4 regions of the Paenibacillus sp. RS8 genome follow, and region 1 is predicted to be linked to each of the others. Evidence: predicted binding sites of a transcription regulator. Region 1 holds the regulator's gene; each other region holds the start of a gene.
What was found. The regulator Rex, encoded in region 1, represses fermentation and respiration genes when NADH is low (regulators of the CRP and FNR family bind a similar motif). The targets are predictions, from matches to a motif close to TTGTGAAATATTTCACAA.
Positions count from the first base shown of each region.

Region 2: the regulator Rex is predicted to act here: its motif matches at 2,289-2,306, upstream of ACDZ28_RS28420 (polymer-forming cytoskeletal protein).
Region 3: the regulator Rex is predicted to act here: its motif matches at 1,006-1,023, upstream of ACDZ28_RS07875 (cytochrome ubiquinol oxidase subunit I).
Region 4: the regulator Rex is predicted to act here: its motif matches at 3,705-3,722, upstream of ACDZ28_RS10280 (flavocytochrome c).

Region 1 covers NZ_CP168131.1:6,204,780-6,209,771, reverse strand. The annotation lists gene dinG (ATP-dependent DNA helicase DinG) at 1-1,305, shown strand, start outside; gene ACDZ28_RS29195 (redox-sensing transcriptional repressor Rex) at 1,439-2,089, shown strand; gene ACDZ28_RS29190 (amidohydrolase) at 2,079-3,380, shown strand; gene ACDZ28_RS29185 (DUF5590 domain-containing protein) at 3,547-4,065, shown strand; gene ACDZ28_RS29180 (hypothetical protein) at 4,479-4,992, shown strand, end outside.
Region 2 covers NZ_CP168131.1:6,029,774-6,034,765, reverse strand. The annotation lists gene ACDZ28_RS28430 (Coenzyme F420 hydrogenase/dehydrogenase, beta subunit C-terminal domain) at 1-704, shown strand, start outside; gene aroA (3-phosphoshikimate 1-carboxyvinyltransferase) at 661-2,025, shown strand; gene ACDZ28_RS28420 (polymer-forming cytoskeletal protein) at 2,364-2,915, shown strand; gene ACDZ28_RS28415 (hypothetical protein) at 3,092-3,337, shown strand; gene ACDZ28_RS28410 (histidine phosphatase family protein) at 3,428-4,045, opposite strand; gene ACDZ28_RS28405 (LysR family transcriptional regulator) at 4,199-4,992, shown strand, end outside.
Region 3 covers NZ_CP168131.1:1,483,596-1,488,587, reverse strand. The annotation lists gene ACDZ28_RS07885 (cold-shock protein) at 389-589, shown strand; gene ACDZ28_RS07880 (cold-shock protein) at 683-913, shown strand; gene ACDZ28_RS07875 (cytochrome ubiquinol oxidase subunit I) at 1,137-2,531, shown strand; gene cydB (cytochrome d ubiquinol oxidase subunit II) at 2,528-3,544, shown strand; gene cydD (thiol reductant ABC exporter subunit CydD) at 3,544-4,992, shown strand, end outside.
Region 4 covers NZ_CP168131.1:2,008,478-2,013,469, forward strand. The annotation lists gene ACDZ28_RS10260 (transcriptional regulator) at 1-225, shown strand, start outside; gene ACDZ28_RS10265 (MalY/PatB family protein) at 262-1,437, shown strand; gene nhaC (Na+/H+ antiporter NhaC) at 1,516-3,003, shown strand; gene ACDZ28_RS10275 (RidA family protein) at 3,018-3,407, shown strand; gene ACDZ28_RS10280 (flavocytochrome c) at 3,738-4,992, shown strand, end outside.

The sequences.
Region 1 (4,992 bases):
GAGGAAGCTTCTGAATGGAGCGGAGTTATCGATAGAATCTATCCAGATCTACTTACTGTAAAAGAAACCTGGGATCTACTTAGTGACAAGCTATTTAGTCTCTTGCCGGAACGTAGCGATGCAGCGGCGGGAGAAGCTGGACAGCTAGTCATGCGGTTACTTCCTACCCGTAAACCGAAAGATTGGGATGAATTGGTTGCTTTGGAGAATACTATGAATCTGACATTAAGCGAAATTATCCGTAAGGGTGATAAGATGCTTAATGAGATGCGTGATCAAGAAGGTCAATCTTCTTCAGATAGTTTAGTAACCGATATTAGCGGCTTATTTAAGGATTTAGCTTCTATACGTGAGCAAGTACGGTTTTTTATGGGATTAAACGACGAGAATGTAGTATATTGGCTGGAGGCGAATGGAAATTATCGCAGCAAATCGCTACAGCTATATGCCGTCCCTGTTGATGTTAGTACCCAGCTTAAAGAGCTGTTCTTCGACAAAAAGAAAAGTATTGTGTTAACCTCGGCGACGCTTTCTGTCGATAAATCGTTCCAGTTTATGATTGATAATCTCGGACTTAATGAAGCTGCGGAAGAGGGGCGTCTAATGACATCTCTCCTTCCTTCTCCCTTTAAGTATCGGGAGCAGGCACTATTAGTAATTCCACGGGATTTCCCTAGTGTGAAGGGCAGTGTGGGCGATGCCCGATTTGTCGATACGCTCGTACAGTCACTAGCAGAAGCGGCTATTACGACACGCGGACGGATGCTTGTTCTGTTTACTTCTTACAAGATGCTGCGCCAAGTTTACGATCCTCTGAAAGAGGCTCTAGCCTCACAAGAAATCACGGTGCTAGGTCAAGGCGTGGAAGGTGGAAGCCGCAGTAAGCTGATTCGACGCTTTCAGGACAGTGCTGCTTCAGTTCTGCTTGGAACTAGCAGCTTCTGGGAGGGAGTAGATATTCCGGGCGAGGCATTGACATGCTTAGCCATCGTGAGGCTTCCATTTCAACCGCCTAATCACCCTCTAGCGGAAGCGAAGTCTGAGTTATTACAAGCCCAGAAGAAGAATCCGTTTATGAAATTGTCGGTGCCTCAGGCAGTTATCCGCTTCAAGCAAGGATTTGGAAGACTGGTACGGACAGCGCAGGATCGGGGTATTGTTATAGTGTATGACACTAGGGTTATCGAATCTCATTATGGAAAGTATTTCCTTTATTCGTTGCCTGGCCCGAAAATGGAACATATGCTTACGGATCAAATGGTTCCTCGTATAGCAGAGTGGTTGGAAGACGGAGGCGTTTCTTAAGAAGGACATCTTCTGTTTAATTAATCACTCCACAATGAAGGGCGGTATAAGAGAATACCGCTCTTCATTGAGACGAGGTACAGAAATTTTAATAGGATTCAAACAGAATAGTACTTAAATTAGGAGGTAAATTATGAAATCGGATAAAATATCAGAAGCCGTTGTTCGCAGACTTCCTGTGTACTTACGTTTCTTGAATGATCTTCAGAAACGTGAAATATTAACCGTTTCCTCGCAAGAATTAGGACAAAAACTTGATCTGAATCCCGCTCAAATCCGTAAAGATTTAGCGTATTTTGGAGACTTCGGCAGAAAAGGTATTGGGTATGACGTAACTTATCTTATTGAGAAAATCCGTCATATTTTGAAGCTGGACCAACAGCTGAATGTGGCATTAGTAGGTGCCGGTAACCTTGGACATGCATTATCTAATTATAATGCTTATCTGAAAGATACTATGAAGATTACCGCTATATTTGATTCTTATGCACCTAAGGTAGGGCGGAAAATCAACTCTCTTACGGTTCAACCCATGGAGGAGCTAGGTCAGACAGTTCGTGAGCAAGGCATTCGAATTGGGATTATTACAGTACCTGACTCAGAAGCGCAGAATGTAGCAGATATTCTTATTGAATCTGGCATTGAGGCGATTTTGAATTTTGCACCAGTGATTCTAAAAACACCACCGAATATCCGGGTTCATGCAGCCGATTTTACAACGGATTTGCAAAGCCTTGCTTATTATTTGAAAGACGGAAAGGAAGAAAGCGGAAATGAAGAGTAGTAAAACGATTATCAAAGGCGGGCGTTTTCTTATTCCGGGAACGGATGAGCCTGTTCTTAGTGGATATATGACTATTGAAGATGATTTGATCACTTACATAGGAAAAGAAGAGCCTTTGATGGAAGAAGGTGTGCAAGTTGTTGATGGCAGTCGTCTGTTGTTTATGCCTGGTCTGGTAAACACACACGGCCATGCTGCAATGTCATTGCTTCGTGGTTATGGAGATGATTTAGCGCTTCAAGTGTGGCTTCAGGAAAAAATGTGGCCGATGGAAGAGAAGTTCACCGGAGAAGATGTATACTGGGGAACCTCCTTGTCTGTTCTGGAAATGCTGAAAGGTGGCACTACAACCTTCCTGGATATGTATGATCATATGGATCGAGTAGCTGAGGTGGTCGAATTATCAGGCATCCGTTCCGTATTGATGAGAGGCGTAATCGGTCTTTGTCCAGAGGAAGTACAGAATCACAAGCTTGCGGAAGCGATTTCTTTTGCACGGAACTGGCATGGAAAGGCTGACGGTAGAATTACAACGATGATCTCGCCACACGCTCCATATACTTGCCCACCGGATTTCTTTGTTAAGTTTGTACAGGCGGCGCATGATTTGGATTTACCGATGCATACACATATGTCCGAAACGAAACGCGAAGTGGAGCAGAATGTAGTGGATTACGGCCTGCGGCCTGTAGCGCATTTAGAGAAGCTTGGAATGTTCACACGTCCGTCTATTGTTGCTCATGGCGTTCAATTGAATGATGAAGAGATCGAGATTCTGGCTCGTCATAATGTAGGGGTATCTCATAACCCGGGAAGTAATCTAAAACTGGCTAGTGGAGTTGCTCGTGTTACGGATCTTCTAAAGGCCGGTGTGAAGGTGTCGCTGGGTACAGATGGCGCGGCAAGTAATAATAACTTGGATATGTTTGAAGAGATGCGTCTTGCAGCACTTATCCATAAAGGTGTAAGTGGTGATCCTACGGCTGTACCGGCTCCGGAAGCTCTGAGTATGGCTACAGAGTATGGCGCGAAGTCTATCTTTTTAAATGATGTGGGCAGGCTCGCTGTAGGCATGAAAGCTGACTTTATCGCGATTGATATAGACCAGCCGCATTTACTACCGCACACAGATTTGCTGTCTCATGCTGTATACTCTGCCAGTGCCAAGGATGTTGAGCATGTATGGGTGAATGGTAAACAGGTTGTAAAACATGGACAATGTGTAACGTTAGATGAGGAAGCTATCCGTCGTAAGGCGCAAGAATCCTTTGAGGGGCTACTCAAGCGCTAGTCTAAGATCATAAATTAACTGAAAGGCTGTGACTTTCTGCGTTTGCAAAAGTTACGGCCTTTTCTGTAAATATAAGAATTTATATGAATGAATATGAAACTTTGGATAAACACACGGGTGTGTTATATAATCAAAAAAGATATATTACTAGAAAGGGAGCTGTACCTTGAAGAAAAGGAAAAAATGGATCCTCCTGGGGTCAGTTCTGATTCTGCTCCTTCTGTTTGGACTTATCCAGTTCTATGCCTATATTATGAAAGATCAATGGAACGAGCGAGATATTGCTAAGGATATCGCCAAAACCAGCGCTGGTCTGACAGAGGTAACTAAAGCACAGAAATCCGTTTGGGATGAAAATGCAGTGTACTGGGTCTTAACAGGGAAGAATCAATCCGGGACCGAGTTGATGGTATGGGTACGCTTTACTGTAGACGGGAAGTTTGCAGAAGGCAACGACGCAGTATATGCTGAGGAACTGAGTAAAGGGACCTCTGAAGCGAAAATACGCAGCATAATTAAAGCTGATCTTCCGGACGTTAGTATCGAGCGGTTGTTGCCGGGGGTATATAACGGAGAGTATGCATGGCAGCTTTTTTATAAACAAAGCGGTCGGTATTATTATCAATTTTATCGGTTCTCAGATGGAGCTCGAATGGGTGAAGGATATAGTTTACCCAGCCGCTAAAATAAACAAAAGTACTATACTATAAACAAGCGGACCATTTATGGTTCGCTTGTTTTCGTTAATGTGATGGATTATTTTGATATACTCGTAATGTGCTATTTGTGATATACTAAGTAGGTAGTTTTTATATATTCTATTTAAAAAACACATGTGAAAATAAACCTGTTAATGACAAGTAACGGCTCTTTTTCTCGTTGAAATAAATCAATATATTTAATGAATTGGAAAAAAATAAAAAATAAAATTTTAAATATCTTCACACTTTTTTTTATTTTCGTATATACACATGTGATATACTACTGTTTGTAATTAGAACAGTATTAAGAGAACGTTAGGCTCTGATGAGCGCTTAACAGCTTTGATTTATTGATCATTCTGTTTACATTTTGTCATCTTTGAGAGGAGGACGTTTCTTGAAATTACGTCTTGTACCTGTACTGATAACGTCTCTACTGTCGGCTACTCTATTGTTCGGAGGATTCTTTTTATATCGTCAGTTTGCTTTACAGGAACCGCTCCAAAAGATTGTATCCGGTTATGAGGGAGTAAATAATTCACATATTAGTATTAACCGCGATGAGGTCACTTTGAAACTTGATTTGCAGCCGGGCACGAATTTACGTGATCTAGTATCGTATGTATCCAAAGAAGGAAAGTCAGTGATTGAAGGACGTAAACTTAAACTCGATGTGGATCAAAATTCAAATGAATTATTAGATGATTACTGGGATAAAGCGTTGTTCTCTGTAGCTGAAGCGATGGAGAGCCGTAAATATACTCTTATACCTACTGAACTTGATAGATTAAAAGAGCAACATTCGGAATATAAAGATGTGATAGCATCTACTGAAATCGACGACAACAATGTGTATGTTAGTTTAAGCAATGGAAAAGAAAGTAAATTTATTATTTTGCCGCGAAAACCTG
Region 2 (4,992 bases), 180 kb from region 1:
ATGAGCGAATTGGAATTATCGGTGTTCCCTGTCAAATTCAAGGCATTAATAAATTACTCAACTTACCAAAGGACACACCTACCTCTTTCCTGGCTAGTAAGGTAGCCTTTACGATTGAACTGGGTTGCGCTTCGAATACATCTTTGGCTGGAACCGAACATCTGATTGCTGAAATTCTGGGAGTTCAGCTAGAGGACGTTCTCTTTATGCGCTACCGAGAAGGAGAATATCCGGGACAGTTTGTGGTCAGAACACGGGATGGCAAAGAACATTCGCTGCCGTTTTACAGGTTGGTAGAAGAGTTCAAGAAATTCAAGACATTCCGCTGCTTATCCTGCCCCGATTGGTGGTCTGGAATAGCTGATATTTCCATTTCAGATGGGGACCCGAATATTTTTGATTCCAGCAAAACTGGAGTGTCAGTAAAAGCCTCCTCTACGGTGATGGTAAGAACTGCGATGGGGGCAAGGCTGATTGAACTAGCGAGGCGCAGGAATGCGATCGAGCTGGTTGATTACACATTCGATAACAACCTTGGCTTAGAGCGTAAGCGCCAGCGTTACCGTAGCTACGCTGCGCAAGGTGACCGAAAAATCCCGCTTGCTCCTGGAAGAGATATGAAATATTCGCAAATACTCTCGGATGACGAGGTGATTAGGAATGGAATTGGTACGGAACAAAACCGAACTGCCAACAAAATTTGACTTGAGGGTAAGCGCGAAGTTGGACGAGCATTCATTCAAATATGCATCGGTTCCTGGGGATAAATCTATTTCTCAGAGGGCAATTATGATGAACGCCATTGCGGAAGGGAAGGGAGTTATTCATAATGTACTGCGATCTCGTGACATTGAGAGTTGTATCGCTATTTTGCGCCAATTAGGTGTAACGTTTGCATGGAATGGTAATGCATTAACTGTCTATGGATTGGGGCTACAATCATTAAGAATTCCTGATGCCAGACTTGAAATCGGGAATACTGCTACATCTGCGAGACTTATCATGTCTGTTCTGGCAGGTCATCCATTTGCAGTCGAGCTAGCCGGCAATCGACTTCTATCTACTAGGCCTATGGATTGGGTGGCACAACCGCTGATAGAAATGGGAGCGTCGATCACCTATCTCGAAAGCGAAGGCTACCTTCCGCTTGTGATTAACGGTAGGTTCCCATTGAGCCCTATCAATATCGAGGCAACAGTAGCTAGCGCACAGGAGAAATCAGCCTTTCTATTTGCGGGTCTCTATGCAGATGGAACAAGTAGCTATCGACAAATGTGCCAGAGTCGCGATCACACGGAACGATTGATGAAATATTTTGGAATTGATATTGAAATCCAGAATAACGTTACCTCTATCCGAGGTGGTTATAACTTTGCAGCCAAAGATGTGATTGTTCCAGGCGATTTGTCTTCCGCTGCATTTTTGCTAGCAGCTTTTACGATTCGTAGTATGGATCGTAAAAAGGAACTTTGGATCAGAGATGTAGGTGTGAATCCAACTAGGTTTGGATTCGTCAGCGTGCTACGAGAGATGGGGGTGGATCTGAAGCTACATCGGGAAAGGCAGCTAATATCCGGTGAGCCAATAGCGGATCTCTACTGCACTACAGGAAAAACGCTAACTCCCGTACATGTGGAAGGCAACGAAAAAGTACAGAGTCTGATCGATGAGGTTCCATTGTTAGCTGTAGTATCAGCATTCGCTGAGGGGACTACCGTCATTAGGAACTGTAGGGAACTGAAGGATAAGGATACAAACCGATTGGAGACAACTGCCAAGCTATTAGCGGCGTTTGGACTCGAGACTTCTTATGACGAAGATGAACTTATTATCTTTGGTGGTCGTAGTCCTTCGCCTGCAGTCGTGAATAGTTATGGTGATCACCGAATTGCTATGACTGCCGCCGTTCTAGCTAGTAGTATGGAAAAGCCTTCTATTATTCGGAATTGTGGTTGTATCGCTGTTTCTTATCCTGAGTTTCTGAATGATCTGTCTCAATTTGCTGAGATTGAAATTTTGCAGTGACGAGATTTAAGACAACGTATTTAAGGTGGAGCTACCAAGCTAGAGCGGAGCGCTGTGTGTGCTCTAGCTTTTTTTATTTCATTTAACTAGTTGATAAACTGTTAACTTTTCTATGAACATACTCTTCCTTGTGATGTTTTTTATATTTTGGGTAAATAGATTTAAGAACCTAAATAAGTCAGCGAGAAGAGGTGTTCTCATGAAAACAAATTTTAATCCAGACGAGACAGAACAATGAAATCGCTTTATATACTGACACAAATTTGTGAAACCATTCACTTAATTATTAAGAATTTTAATATATAATTAATTTATAATCAAAATTAGGGGGAAGCGAAATGAAACTATTTAAAATGATTTTGGTGGCCGGGGTTTCGGTAGCGGTATTGGCTGGTTGTGGAGCAAACGAGGATAAAGCAACTAACTCGGCGGCAACTTCAGCTCCGGCTGCTGAGCAGACAGATGCAGTCACTACTGCCTCGATTGTGAATCAAGCAGATGCATTTACTAAAGCTGTAAGCAAAGATGGAAACTGGATTGTAGCTATTCTAAATGATGTAACGATTCCTGAAGAGATTGTTGTAGCTGGAGAATTCCATGATAAAGGAGCCGCTGATGGCGACATCTATCGTAAGATTGCCCTTTACTCACAAGACGCTGATCATAAGATCACTGCAAGTTATACACTTACCGTACCTAAGTTTACTGTACAAAGTGAAAATTTGAAAGTTGAAGGCGGAACGATTAAAGGCGATGTTTATGTAGAAGCGAAAGGTTTTACTCTGCCTGAAACCGCAACAATTGACGGTAACCTATACTTCACAAGCGAGGATCTGAAAGCATCTGCAAAGATTGACGGAAAAGTGACTGGAACAACAGAAGTTAAATAATTTTGTAATCATCTCATACGTAGAAGCCAACCCATAGACTATGGGTCGGTTTTTTCTTATTGAGGTGATGAGATGTATCCCGGTTTAGACGGTTGTGGATAATGATTATGTGATCTTTGGTTGATTTTCTTAATATTGATCTTATAATATTACTACCACTACTAGGAGGAACACATATGTCTAAGGAATATTCACGTACGTATATTGAGAGTGTAAAGCTTGAAATGTTAAATAGATTGGGATTGAAGCAAGTGTTCTTTAAGGAGCAAATAGGTGACGCTTTGATTTTTGAAGCGGTGGGATTTGATAAAGGAAGCAAGCATCGTTTTTGTGTTAGACCGAAGACGAAAACGATTGACGAATTCATTTCAGGAAAATGGATGAAGGTCCGTAGCTTTGTAATCAAAAGCGTAGAGATGTAATTTTGAACTCTAAAATGGTAGTTCCGTTTATATCGGAGTTACCTTTTTTTGCAGTTACCTAATACTGTGAACGTTTCGTGGGGCTTTTTTTCAAAGATAATGTGAAGTATCGCCGTAGAGATCAATGGTAGTATGATGGTCAGTTAGCGTTACTTTACATAAGGCTGTGGAGAGAATATCCGGCATTTCCCCTAACTCTTGCAATGATTTATTGAGAAAATGAGCCATTATAACTTTTAACGTTATCCGATGAGTGACAATAAGCACCTCAAGTCCTTCGTTATCGTTAATGATACGCTCTATAGTCGGCGTTACTCTTTGTTCAAGCTGACTGTAGGTTTCACCTGAAGCTAGAGGGAGATATAGATCAGGTCTGGTGAAAAAATGAGAGTATTGTAAAGGATAATCTTGTTCAATCTGATCCGTGTTCATTCCTTCCCAAATGCCCATGTTAATTTCCATTAAAGAAGCATCCTGTTGAATGGATAAACTCCGCTTTCCCCGTAAAATCTGCGCAGTATGCAATGCTCTTGGGCTAGTACTAGAATAAATTGCACTTAAATTTTCGCCTTCCAAACGATCTCTCAACCATTCAGCCTGCTGCTCACCTAACGCTGTAAGTGCCGAATTTTGATGCCCCTGCATCCGTTGTTGCAAATTCCATTCGGTTTGTCCATGCCGGGTTAAGAATAATACTGTCTCCTTCATTAACGAAACCTCCCTTATGAATAGTTGTAAGTATAGGATAAAAAAATATAAATAAACAATATATAATAGTTAGGATCCATAATGTATGGTTATAGTAAGAAACGAAGCTTCTTGAATAATGATTTTATTTTATATGGTTAGGAAGATATCACGATGAACTTTCATGTATTAAAATTGTTTTACTACGTGGCGATAACAGGCAGTGTGACCAAAGCTTCTGAACGTTTACATATCAGTCAACCCGCTATATCTGCGCAGATCCGTAAGTTTGAACGGGAGAATCAAATTTTATTATTAGAGGTCAAAGGAAAGAGGATGGTACTTACACCGATTGGAAAAAGACTGATCGATCCCCTTGAGAAGTTATTTGCCATGGGTGAACAAGTACAGCAGATCATTGAGAATCATCATAAATTTCCTGAGGGTCAAATTCGGATCGCAGGTAATTATCTGGCTACAAGTATCCTCATTCCCAGGTGGGCGTCATTATTCAAACAATCTTTTCCGGAAGTGAAAATTCAAATCACTACTACTAATTCTCAGGAAGTGATGGAACAATTAAAAAACTTTGAAGCGGACGTGGCGATATTCAGTGATATGGAGTTCCCTTCGCATCATACAGACATATTTGAATATCGGGAGTTATACAAGGACGAGTATGTGTTCGTGGTCGCTGCTAAGCACCCTTTTGCTAAGCAGCAGGTTAAATTTGAAGAAGTGATGTCTGAAGCATTTATTATGAGAGAGGAAGGCAGTGCAGCTAGAGAGAGACTTGTTCGAATATGTGAAGAAAAAAAGGTACAACAGCCAAGAGTTGAGCTTCAATTTAATGGAGTGAATGAGGTTATTCAAGCTGTGATTGCCGGGTATGGGGTTAGTTTTGTATCCGCTTTGTTAGCTAAGCCTTATCTTGAACAGGGGACGTTAGCCAAGGTTGATGTGGAAAA
Region 3 (4,992 bases), 2.4 Mb from region 1:
AGTAATGACAAGTAGAACGGACTACCCCTTCAGTTGTGAAGGTAGACCTTCCTGAAATAGCGATACTTTGTATCGCTATCGGGGATCTGTTTCTTCTAAAGATTTGATAAATATGGCAATTATAAGCTGATTTAATGAATTTTGGGCTGACTGGCAACCCTTACATTGGAAGGTAATACTTATTAGGGTAGAACCGGATAAATCCGGATGCCAGCTTGCCTTTGCTAATCAGGTGTGGTAATATGATATCAATCATACATTTAGTCCCTAATTTTCGCATTGAAAAGGGCTGTTATATTTGGTAATACAACCTTTTTCAATGTGTGAATTTTTTCTTTGTTTGAAGATAAAAAGAACATATTAATTTAAATTTGTGGAGGTAACACACATGCAAACAGGTACAGTTAAATGGTTCAACGCAGAAAAAGGATTCGGATTTATCGAAGTTGAAGGCGGAAGCGACGTATTCGTTCACTTCAGCGCAATCACTGGCGACGGCTTCAAAACTTTGGACGAAGGCCAACGCGTTGAATTCAACGTTGTTCAAGGCAACCGTGGACCACAAGCCGAAAACGTTGTAAAACTGTAATAATAGAAGAAACCGTCCCAGCTTTTTGAAAGTTGGGACGGTCTTTTTATATCTAGTTAGTCACTATTGACTTACAGGATGGGAGGAACGGCAATGAACTACCGGAAGAAACCTTTGGAAGAAATACCGGAAGAAAATACCGCGATTTGGGCGTGTACCAATGATGGATGCAACGGATGGATGAGGGATAATTTCGCATTTGAACATGCGCCTTCTTGCCGTCTATGTGACTCTCCAATGGTTCGCAGCACGAAGATGCTACCACAATTGCTTAATTCGAATGGCGATCTCAAATCGCTGAAGAAGGGTATTTCCATTACCTAACCAATGCCTTTATGAGTCAAGCTTGTTATAGAGCAGTGAACAACTTCAAGACGGTTAAACCGTCTTATTTTTTTTGCTTTTTTTATGGTAAATTGTGATTTTTGTCACAAATCATTTGAATTTTACCGTTAAATACACCCCTTTGTGTGACATTAATCACAAAAAGACGTTTAAATTTTTGACACAATATAATTAACGAAAAGGGGAGAAGGAAGGGAAAAATATGGATACAGTAATGCTGTCGCGTATACAATTTGCGTCGACGACAATATTCCACTATTTCTTTGTACCGGTATCAATCGGACTAGCGCTCTTGATTGCCATTATGGAGACCATGTACGTTAGAAAAGGCAATGAAGAGTACAAAAGAATGGCGCAGTTCTGGGGAAAGCTGTTCCTCATCAATTTTGCAGTAGGGGTAGTTACAGGGATTTTGCAGGAATTTCAGTTCGGGATGAACTGGTCTGATTATTCACGTTTTGTGGGTGATGTCTTCGGGGCTCCGCTTGCAGTAGAAGCATTGGCAGCCTTTTTTCTGGAGTCTACGTTTATTGGAATCTGGATATTTGGCTGGGACAAAGTGTCCAAGAGAGTGCACTTGGCCTCCATCTGGCTGGTAGCATTCGGTACGATGTTATCTGCTTTCTGGATCCTGGCAGCAAACTCCTTTATGCAGCATCCAGTAGGATTTGCGATTAATAATGGTCGTGCAGAAATGAATGATTTCTTCGCGCTTATTACGAACGGACAATTGTTGGTTGAATTCCCGCACACGGTTCTTGCTGCGTATGCAACAGGTGCCTTCCTAGTAACGGGTATTAGTGCGTACAAGATATTGAAGAAACAAGATGTATCTTTCTTTAAGAAATCTTTTCAAATTGCAGCTATCGTAGGTATTATTTCTTCTATTGGTGTAGCCGTGGCAGGCCATGCGCAAGCACAGTATTTGGTTGAGACTCAACCTATGAAGATGGCGGCTTCCGAAGGACTATGGGGTAAGAGTGGTGACCCAGCGCCTTGGACCGTATGGGCAAATATTGATCCAGAGAAGCAAGAAAGTACTGGAGAATTTCAAATTCCGTATATGCTGAGCTTCCTTTCATACAGTAAATTTTCCGGTGAAGTTAAAGGTATGCTTGAACTGCAAGCTGAGTATGAGCAAACCTATGGCCCCGGTGACTATATTCCACCTGTACGTACGACATTCTGGAGTTTCCGGATCATGGTTCTAGCAGGAACGTTAATGATTGTACTGGGTATGTACGCTATGTATTTAATGTGGCGCAAAAAAATGGACCGTCCAAACACCTGGTTTATGCGGTTTATGTTATGGGGATTACTGCTTCCTCCAATCGCGAATACAGCGGGTTGGGTCATGACCGAATTCGGGCGTCAGCCATGGACGGTATTCGGACTGATGACCACGGAAGACAGTGTGTCGCCTAATATTACGAGTGGTCAGGTTCTATTCTCTGTTATTTCTTTTACAACGATTTACGCAATTCTCGGATTAGTACTGATTGGTTTGTTTATGAAAGTAATTAAAAAAGGTCCTTATGCGATGGATAACGATCACGGGGATTCGCATGATCCATATAATGAGGAGGGCGCCCAATGATATCTCTTAATGAATTGTGGTTTGTGCTGATTGCAGTTCTGTTTATAGGGTTCTTCTTTCTGGAGGGTTTTGATTTCGGCGTAGGAATGGAAACACAGATTCTCGTTAAAAATGATACAGAGCGCCGGGTACTGATTAACTCTATCGGACCTTTCTGGGATGCTAATGAGGTATGGCTACTAACGGGTGCGGGCGCAATGTTCGCGGCTTTTCCGGAATGGTATGCAACGTTGTTTAGCGGATTCTATATTCCTTTTGTCTTTGCTTTATTAGCTTTGATTGCGCGTGGTGTTGCTTTTGAGTTCAGAGGTAAACGAGATTCTGTAGCTTGGAAAAGAACTTGGGATGCTTGTATCTTTATTGGCAGCTTCCTCCCACCGTTCCTCCTTGCAGTAGTGTTCGCCAGCTTTATTAAAGGTTTGCCTATTGATGGCGATATGCAAATGTACGCAGGTTTTACAGATATCGTGAATGTATATACTGTAGTAGCAGGTCTTACGGTAGTTCTTCTCTGTTTGGTGCATGGTCTCATGTTCACAACGCTGCGTACAGTGGGTGATCTACAGGCTCGTGCTCGGAAGATGGCACAGAAATTGCTGATCCCACTTGCAGTTTTGTTTACTGCTTTTGTGATTATGACTTATAATATGACTGATATCTTCGAACAGCGCGGAACGGTTCTTATGATTATTGTAGCGCTTGGAATTATCGCTTTTGTGCTATCGGGTTATTTTATGAAGAAGAAGAAGGATGGCTACGCTTTTGGAATGACAGGAGCAGTAATGGCGTTGTCGGTAACTTCAGTCTTTGTAGGACTATTCCCACGTGTTATGATTAGTTCAATCGATCAAGCCTTTAATTTGACAATCACCAATGCGGCTTCGGGACATTACTCTTTAAAGGTAATGACGATTGTGGCACTGACCATCCTTCCATTCGTATTGGGATATCAAATTTGGAGTTACTTTGTCTTTCATAAACGCGTTCACGAGAAGGAGCATCTTGAATACTAATGGATAAAAATTTGCTTGGGTATAAAGGAGTTAAGCCGGTCTTTCTGATCGTTGGCCTCCTTACCCTGGTGCAAAGCATGTCCATACTTCTGCTGGCCAAATGGCTGGCAGAAGTCATCTCTGCGCTATTTGCGGGAGAACCTCTGAAGGAACAATGGGCTACTTCGCTATTGTTCCTTCTTGCATTTCTAGTGCGCCATGCTTGCGCCATGCTGATGAGCCGTATCTCTTACCGCTTTGCGGAAGCAACGGGCAGCAACATGCGGAGGGAAATGATGGATAAGCTCTTCCAGCTTGGACCCAGAATGGTGGGCGGGCGTGGAACCGGGGATCTTGTCACACTTGTGCTGGAAGGTGTAACAAAGTTCCGCACATATTTAGAAGCGATTATCCCTAGAATGGTAGGGATGTCAATTACACCGATTTTGGTGCTTATTTATATCTACAAGATGGATACCGCGAGTGGGATTATTCTTACGATCACCATGCCGATTATTATTGTTTTTATGATCTTGATCGGGATGACGGCTCGCAAGCAGATGGACCGTCAGCTAAAATCTTATCGCACCTTATCTAATCATTTCGTAGACTCCCTCCGTGGGCTAGAAACGCTGAAATTTCTGGGCCGCAGCCGTAGTCATAGCACGAGTATTGCCACCGTCAGCGATCGATATCGCTCGGCGACGATGCGTACACTGCGAGTAGCCTTTTTGTCCTCATTTGCACTGGACTTCTTTACGATGTTATCCGTTGCTTCCGTTGCAGTAAGTCTCGGTCTGCGTCTGGTCAACGATCAGATGACGCTTGTTACTGGCTTAACCATTCTGATCTTGGCACCGGAATATTTCTTGCCTGTCAGATTGGTGGGTTCAGATTTCCATGCTACTCTCGATGGTAAGGAAGCCGCTGAGGCAATGAAAAGCATTATAGATCAGGATGAAGTGAAAGCTGAAGTAGTAGGTTCTAATGGTAATCAAGCCTTAGATTCTGCATCAAAAACATCAGAAGAGATATTCACTTGGCATAAAAATAGCGTAATTACATTAAAGGATGTCAGTGTGAAATACGAGGAAGCCGGTCTTTCTTCGCTGGAAGCGGTGAACCTGCAATTTAAAGGAGCAAGCAAAATTGGAATTATCGGAGAGAGCGGGGCCGGTAAATCTACGTTAGTGGATATATTAGGGGGCTTTTTGCACCCTACTTCAGGAAGTATCACGGTTAACGGTACAACGGTTAGCGCATTAACGGATGAGGCTTGGAGAAAGCAGACTTCATATATCCCACAGCGTCCTTATATTTTTAGCGGTACATTGGCTGATAATATTCGCTTTTATTACCCAGAGGCTTCTATGGAAGCTGTGGCTGCAGCTGTGAAAGCTACCGGATTATCGGAGCTGGTGGCGACCCTTCCGAATGGCTTGGATGAAATGATCGGCGGCGGAGGTCGT
Region 4 (4,992 bases), 2.9 Mb from region 1:
TATTTACAAGGAAACGTAGATGACCTACTCCAGCACATGATTGATTCGGTGCTTGGTAAAATTAATGTCCCGGCAGAGCGATTGTCCTCGAAAGAGAAGATTGAACTTGTGAAAGTACTTAACGAGCAGGGCGTGTTTCTACTTAAAGGTGGAGTTTCTCAAGTCGCTAAGACCTTGATGATATCTGAGCCAACAGTTTATCGTTATTTGCAAAAAATTAAGTGAGAATAAACAGAACTCTCGAGAGAGGAAGTGGGCTAGATGACAATAGACTTTGATAAGGTTGTTAGCCGATATGGGACCAATTGCGCTAAGTGGGATGGTATGGCGCAAGTTTTGGGCAGAGAAATGATAGCGCTTTCCGTCGCGGATATGGATCTTCAAGCCCCTCCACAGGTGATAGAGCGAGTAACGGAGATGGCGAAGCATGGCATATATGGATATACCGATCCTTTTCCACCTTATTATGAGGCAGTTCAGGGATGGATTAAAAAAGCTTACGATTGGGAGGTTCCGCAAGAATGGATCGTGTTTTGCCCTCGTATTGTGCAAGCGGTTTCTCTGATCATTCAGAACTTCACTCAACCAGGTGATCAAGTGTTAATCCATACGCCAGCCTATCAGCCGGTTGCTAAATCGGTAGAACTAAATAACCGCGTATTAGTGGAAAGTCCACTTCGTGAAGTGAACGGGCGTTATGAGATAGATTTTGCTGATATGGAGTTGCGAATGCAAGAAGGGGTTAAAATTGTACTGCTCATCTCACCGCATAATCCGGTTGGACGAGTATGGACACGAGCCGAACTAGAACGAATCGTTAGCTTGTGTACAAAATATGATGCTTATATTGTATCGGATGATATTCATGCCGACTTTATCCATGCTGGCCATGAGCATACGATAATCGGGAAGATATCGACTGAGGCAGAGCAGCGATCCTTTACCTGTACTTCCCCAGGGAAGACCTTCAATCTTGCAAGCCTTGAAATTGCTAACATCGTGATTCCGAATGATCAGCTGCGTGAGAGATTTAGACATTGCTTACAGCAAGCAGGCTGTCATAACCCAACCTTTTTTGCAGTACCTGCATTAGAAGTGGCTTATACGGAATGCGATGAATGGCTGGAAGAATTACGAGGTTATATCACGGCCAATATCGATTGGGTGAAAGTTTATATAGCTGAATATATGCCTGAGCTTCGCGTGATCGAATCAGAAGGAACCTATCTATTATGGGTGGATTGTAGGGCAATTAGCACCAACGAAGCAGAGCTAAAGCAGTGGATTGAGTCCGATGCGAAGGTTAGTGTGAGCTTTGGAACAGGTTTTGGGGCATCAGGAGAAGGCTTTATTCGCTTAAATATTGCAACGCCACTGCCCATGTTACAAGAAGCTTTTCATCGGCTGTACCGGGCCTATCCATTAAAAAATTCATAATAAAAAAATCTTTATCAATGACCTTGAAAGACCTCGTTAGTAGCCTTTTTCAGATCCGTATCAAGGGGGATAATAATCATGTCCAAATCAGAAACACCAAGAGTCAAGAAACAGCCGACGATGTTCTTAGCGCTATTGCCGATTATTACGATGATTGTGCTACTTAGTTTAGGGTATGTGTTGTTTGAATTACCACCAGAACCACTTATTATTACCTCAGCGGTTGTTGCTGGTATTATCGCGATTATTCTTGGTTATAGCTATAACGACATACTAGAATCTATCGCTGGTAAGATCGCGAAAACGATGCCCGCCATTCTTATTCTGATCATGGTTGGTTTTATGATTGGGGCATGGATGGTTGGTGGAACGATTCCAATGATGATTTACTATGGATTGAAAATTATTAGTCCACAATTTCTGCTTATTACCGCATTTATTGCGACAGCTGCCGTTTCGCTTTGTACGGGCACATCTTGGGGGTCAGCGGGAACGATCGGGGTTGCTTTTATGGGCGTTGGCGCGGGTATGGATGCAAACCTAGCAGCAGTGGCTGGTGCAGTAGTTGCAGGTGCTTATTTTGGTGATAAATTGTCACCGCTTTCAGACACGACTAATATTGCGGCGTTAGCAACAGGTGTCAATCTATATGAGCATATTGGACATTTATTGTATACCACAATTCCTTCCTTTATTGTCGCAAGCGTTGTTTTTATTATTACAGGCCTAAACACAGATGCCGCAGGCGCTATTGTTCCGGAGAAGGTTGGAACAATCATGGGATCGTTGAATACAATTTATGACTTTAATCTGCTGCTTATAGTACCCGTATTAATCATCTTGTATGGTTCAATTACGAAGAAACCGACAATACCGGTCATGCTGATCTCTTCTATGTTCGCTATGGCTAACGCACTTGTATTCCAGGGGTTTACTTTGAATGATGTCGTATCTTCTGTTGTTAATGGATTTAATATTTCTATGGTTCAAGTTGCTGGGTTTGATTCTGCCAACGTTATTGAAGATGTACCCCGTCTTCTAAATCGTGGCGGAATGAACTCCATGATGGGGACACTTCTCATTTGCTTCTGTGCAATCACGTTCGCTGGAACCATATCTCTGACCAAGTCCTTGGAATTGATTGTTAATAAGCTTTTGAAGTTCGTCCATTCCACAGGTTCAATGATCGTAGCAACAATTGTTACAGGTCTTACGATGATCGGAGTTACAAGTAATGGTCAGGTGTCCATCTTAATGCCAGGTGAAATGCTACGTGAAGCATATATCCGTCGGGGCTTACATCCGAAGAACTTGGGACGTACCATCGAGGATTCAGCGGCGATTACCGAGCCTATTCTGCCTTGGACAGCTGCAGGTGCTTATATGGCGGGTACGCTGGGTGTTGCAACGCTAGATTATTTACCTTGGGCTGTTCTCTGTTGGACAGGAATAATCTTTGCGACGATATGGGGCTTCACGGGATTCGGTATCGCGAAGTTAACGCCAGAGCAACAGGCAGAAATGCTAAAGGAATATGACGGCAACACTAATGAACAAGCTGGATAAAGGAGTCTTTTAAAATGACAAATATGCATAAAGAAACTGTAATAACAACGGATGCACCAGGCGCAATTGGACCTTACTCTCAAGCTGTAAAGCTTGGGAACGTCCTATATACTTCAGGACAACTCGGACTAGACCCGGTTAATGGGACTTTTCCTGCTACGGTTGAGGAACAGACGGAACGGTCGTTGCTGAATGTCAAAGCCATACTGGAAGCGGCGGGTACAAGCATGGATCAGGTAATAAAGACGACCGTTTTCCTAAAGGATATGAATGATTTTCTTAAGGTGAATGAGATTTATGGAAGGTTTTTTGCTCAGCCATACCCTGCTCGCAGCGCTGTTGAAGTAGCACGTCTGCCTAAGGATGGGCTCGTAGAAATTGAAGTTATAGCTTATGTACCTTAAGTGATCCAGTAACGCTCAAACTACGGATTCCTTTAGAATTTCAGTTAGTTAAGCCTGCACACCCTGTATGGAAAAAGGATAAGGAAATAAGGCAGATGGCCACCCTGGAAAGGGTGGCTTTTTTGAAATATAAGAGTATATAGGCTGCACAGCTTTAATAACTGAGTAGGGAGCTGAGATGTATTTGAAATGGAGGAATTTTATGAAAAAATAATTGAAAATATACATGAAAATGTGACAGTAATCATAACTAATTACAGAAAACCTTCACAAAATAGTATCTTTGCTTTATTATAAATGTGAAAACATTCACAAAGGGGCGTTATAAAGGTGAAAAAGACAACAAGTGCTGCTCTTATTCTCATTCTTTCGGTTATGCTCGTGATCGCAGGCTGCGGTAACAGTAATAGCAACAGCGCAGGTAATAGTGCTGGCAACGAGAACAAGAGTAAGGTCAATGAGACGGCTAAAAATGATAAAACCGAAGCCGTATCTGGTGCATCAGAGGCTAGCTACACACCACTGGATCAATTAAAAGATAGCTATGATATCGTTATTGTCGGAGCCGGCGGTGCTGGAATGTCCGCTGCACTAGAAGCAAAGGCTAAAGGTTTGAACCCGGTTATTTTAGAAAAAATGCCAGTTGCTGGCGGGAATACAAGTAAATCCTCATCGGGGATGAATGCTTCTGAAACAAAATTCCAAAAAGATCAAGGTATTAAAGATAGCAATGATTTATTTTATGAAGAGACATTAAAAGGTGGTCACGACACCAACGATAAAGAGATGCTTCGTTTCTTCGTAGATAATTCCGCAAGTGCTATTGATTGGTTGGATTCGATCGGAATCAGACTGAACAATATCACGATCACAGGCGGCATGAACGAAAAACGTACTCACCGCCCAGAAGACGGCTCTGCGGTAGGCCAATACCTTGTCAAAGGATTGGTTAAGAATATACAAGAAAAAGAAATTCCATTGTTTGTGAACGCAGATGTGAAGGAAATCACCCAAAAAGATGGTAAGGTTGACGGAGTAAAGGTACTCTTTAACCAAGCCGATGAAAAAACCATTACAGCGAAGGCTGTTGTTGTCACTACCGGTGGTTTCGGTTCTAATATGGACATGATCTCTACAGTTAGACCTGATTTGGAAGGTTACGTTACTACTAACCAAATCGGCAGTACCGGTGACGGCATCAAAATGATCGAGGCACTTGGCGGAACCACCGTTGATATGGATCAAATCCAGGTTCACCCAACAGTTCAACAAGAAAAATCTTATCTGATCGGGGAAGCTGTACGCGGCGAAGGTTCTATCCTCGTAAATAGCGAAGGCACACGGTTCGTAAATGAATTGACTACACGTGATAAAGTTACCGAAGCGATCAATGCACTTCCTGAAAAAGCGGCAACGCTTGTCTTTGATTCCGGCGTCAAATCACGCGTGAAAGCAATTGAACAATATGACAAAATGGGCTTCGTGATCCAAGCGGATACCATCGAAGCATTGGCGAAAGAAATCGGTGTTCCAGCCGATAAGCTAAAAGAGACACTTGATACTTGGAACAGCGCAGTAAAGAACA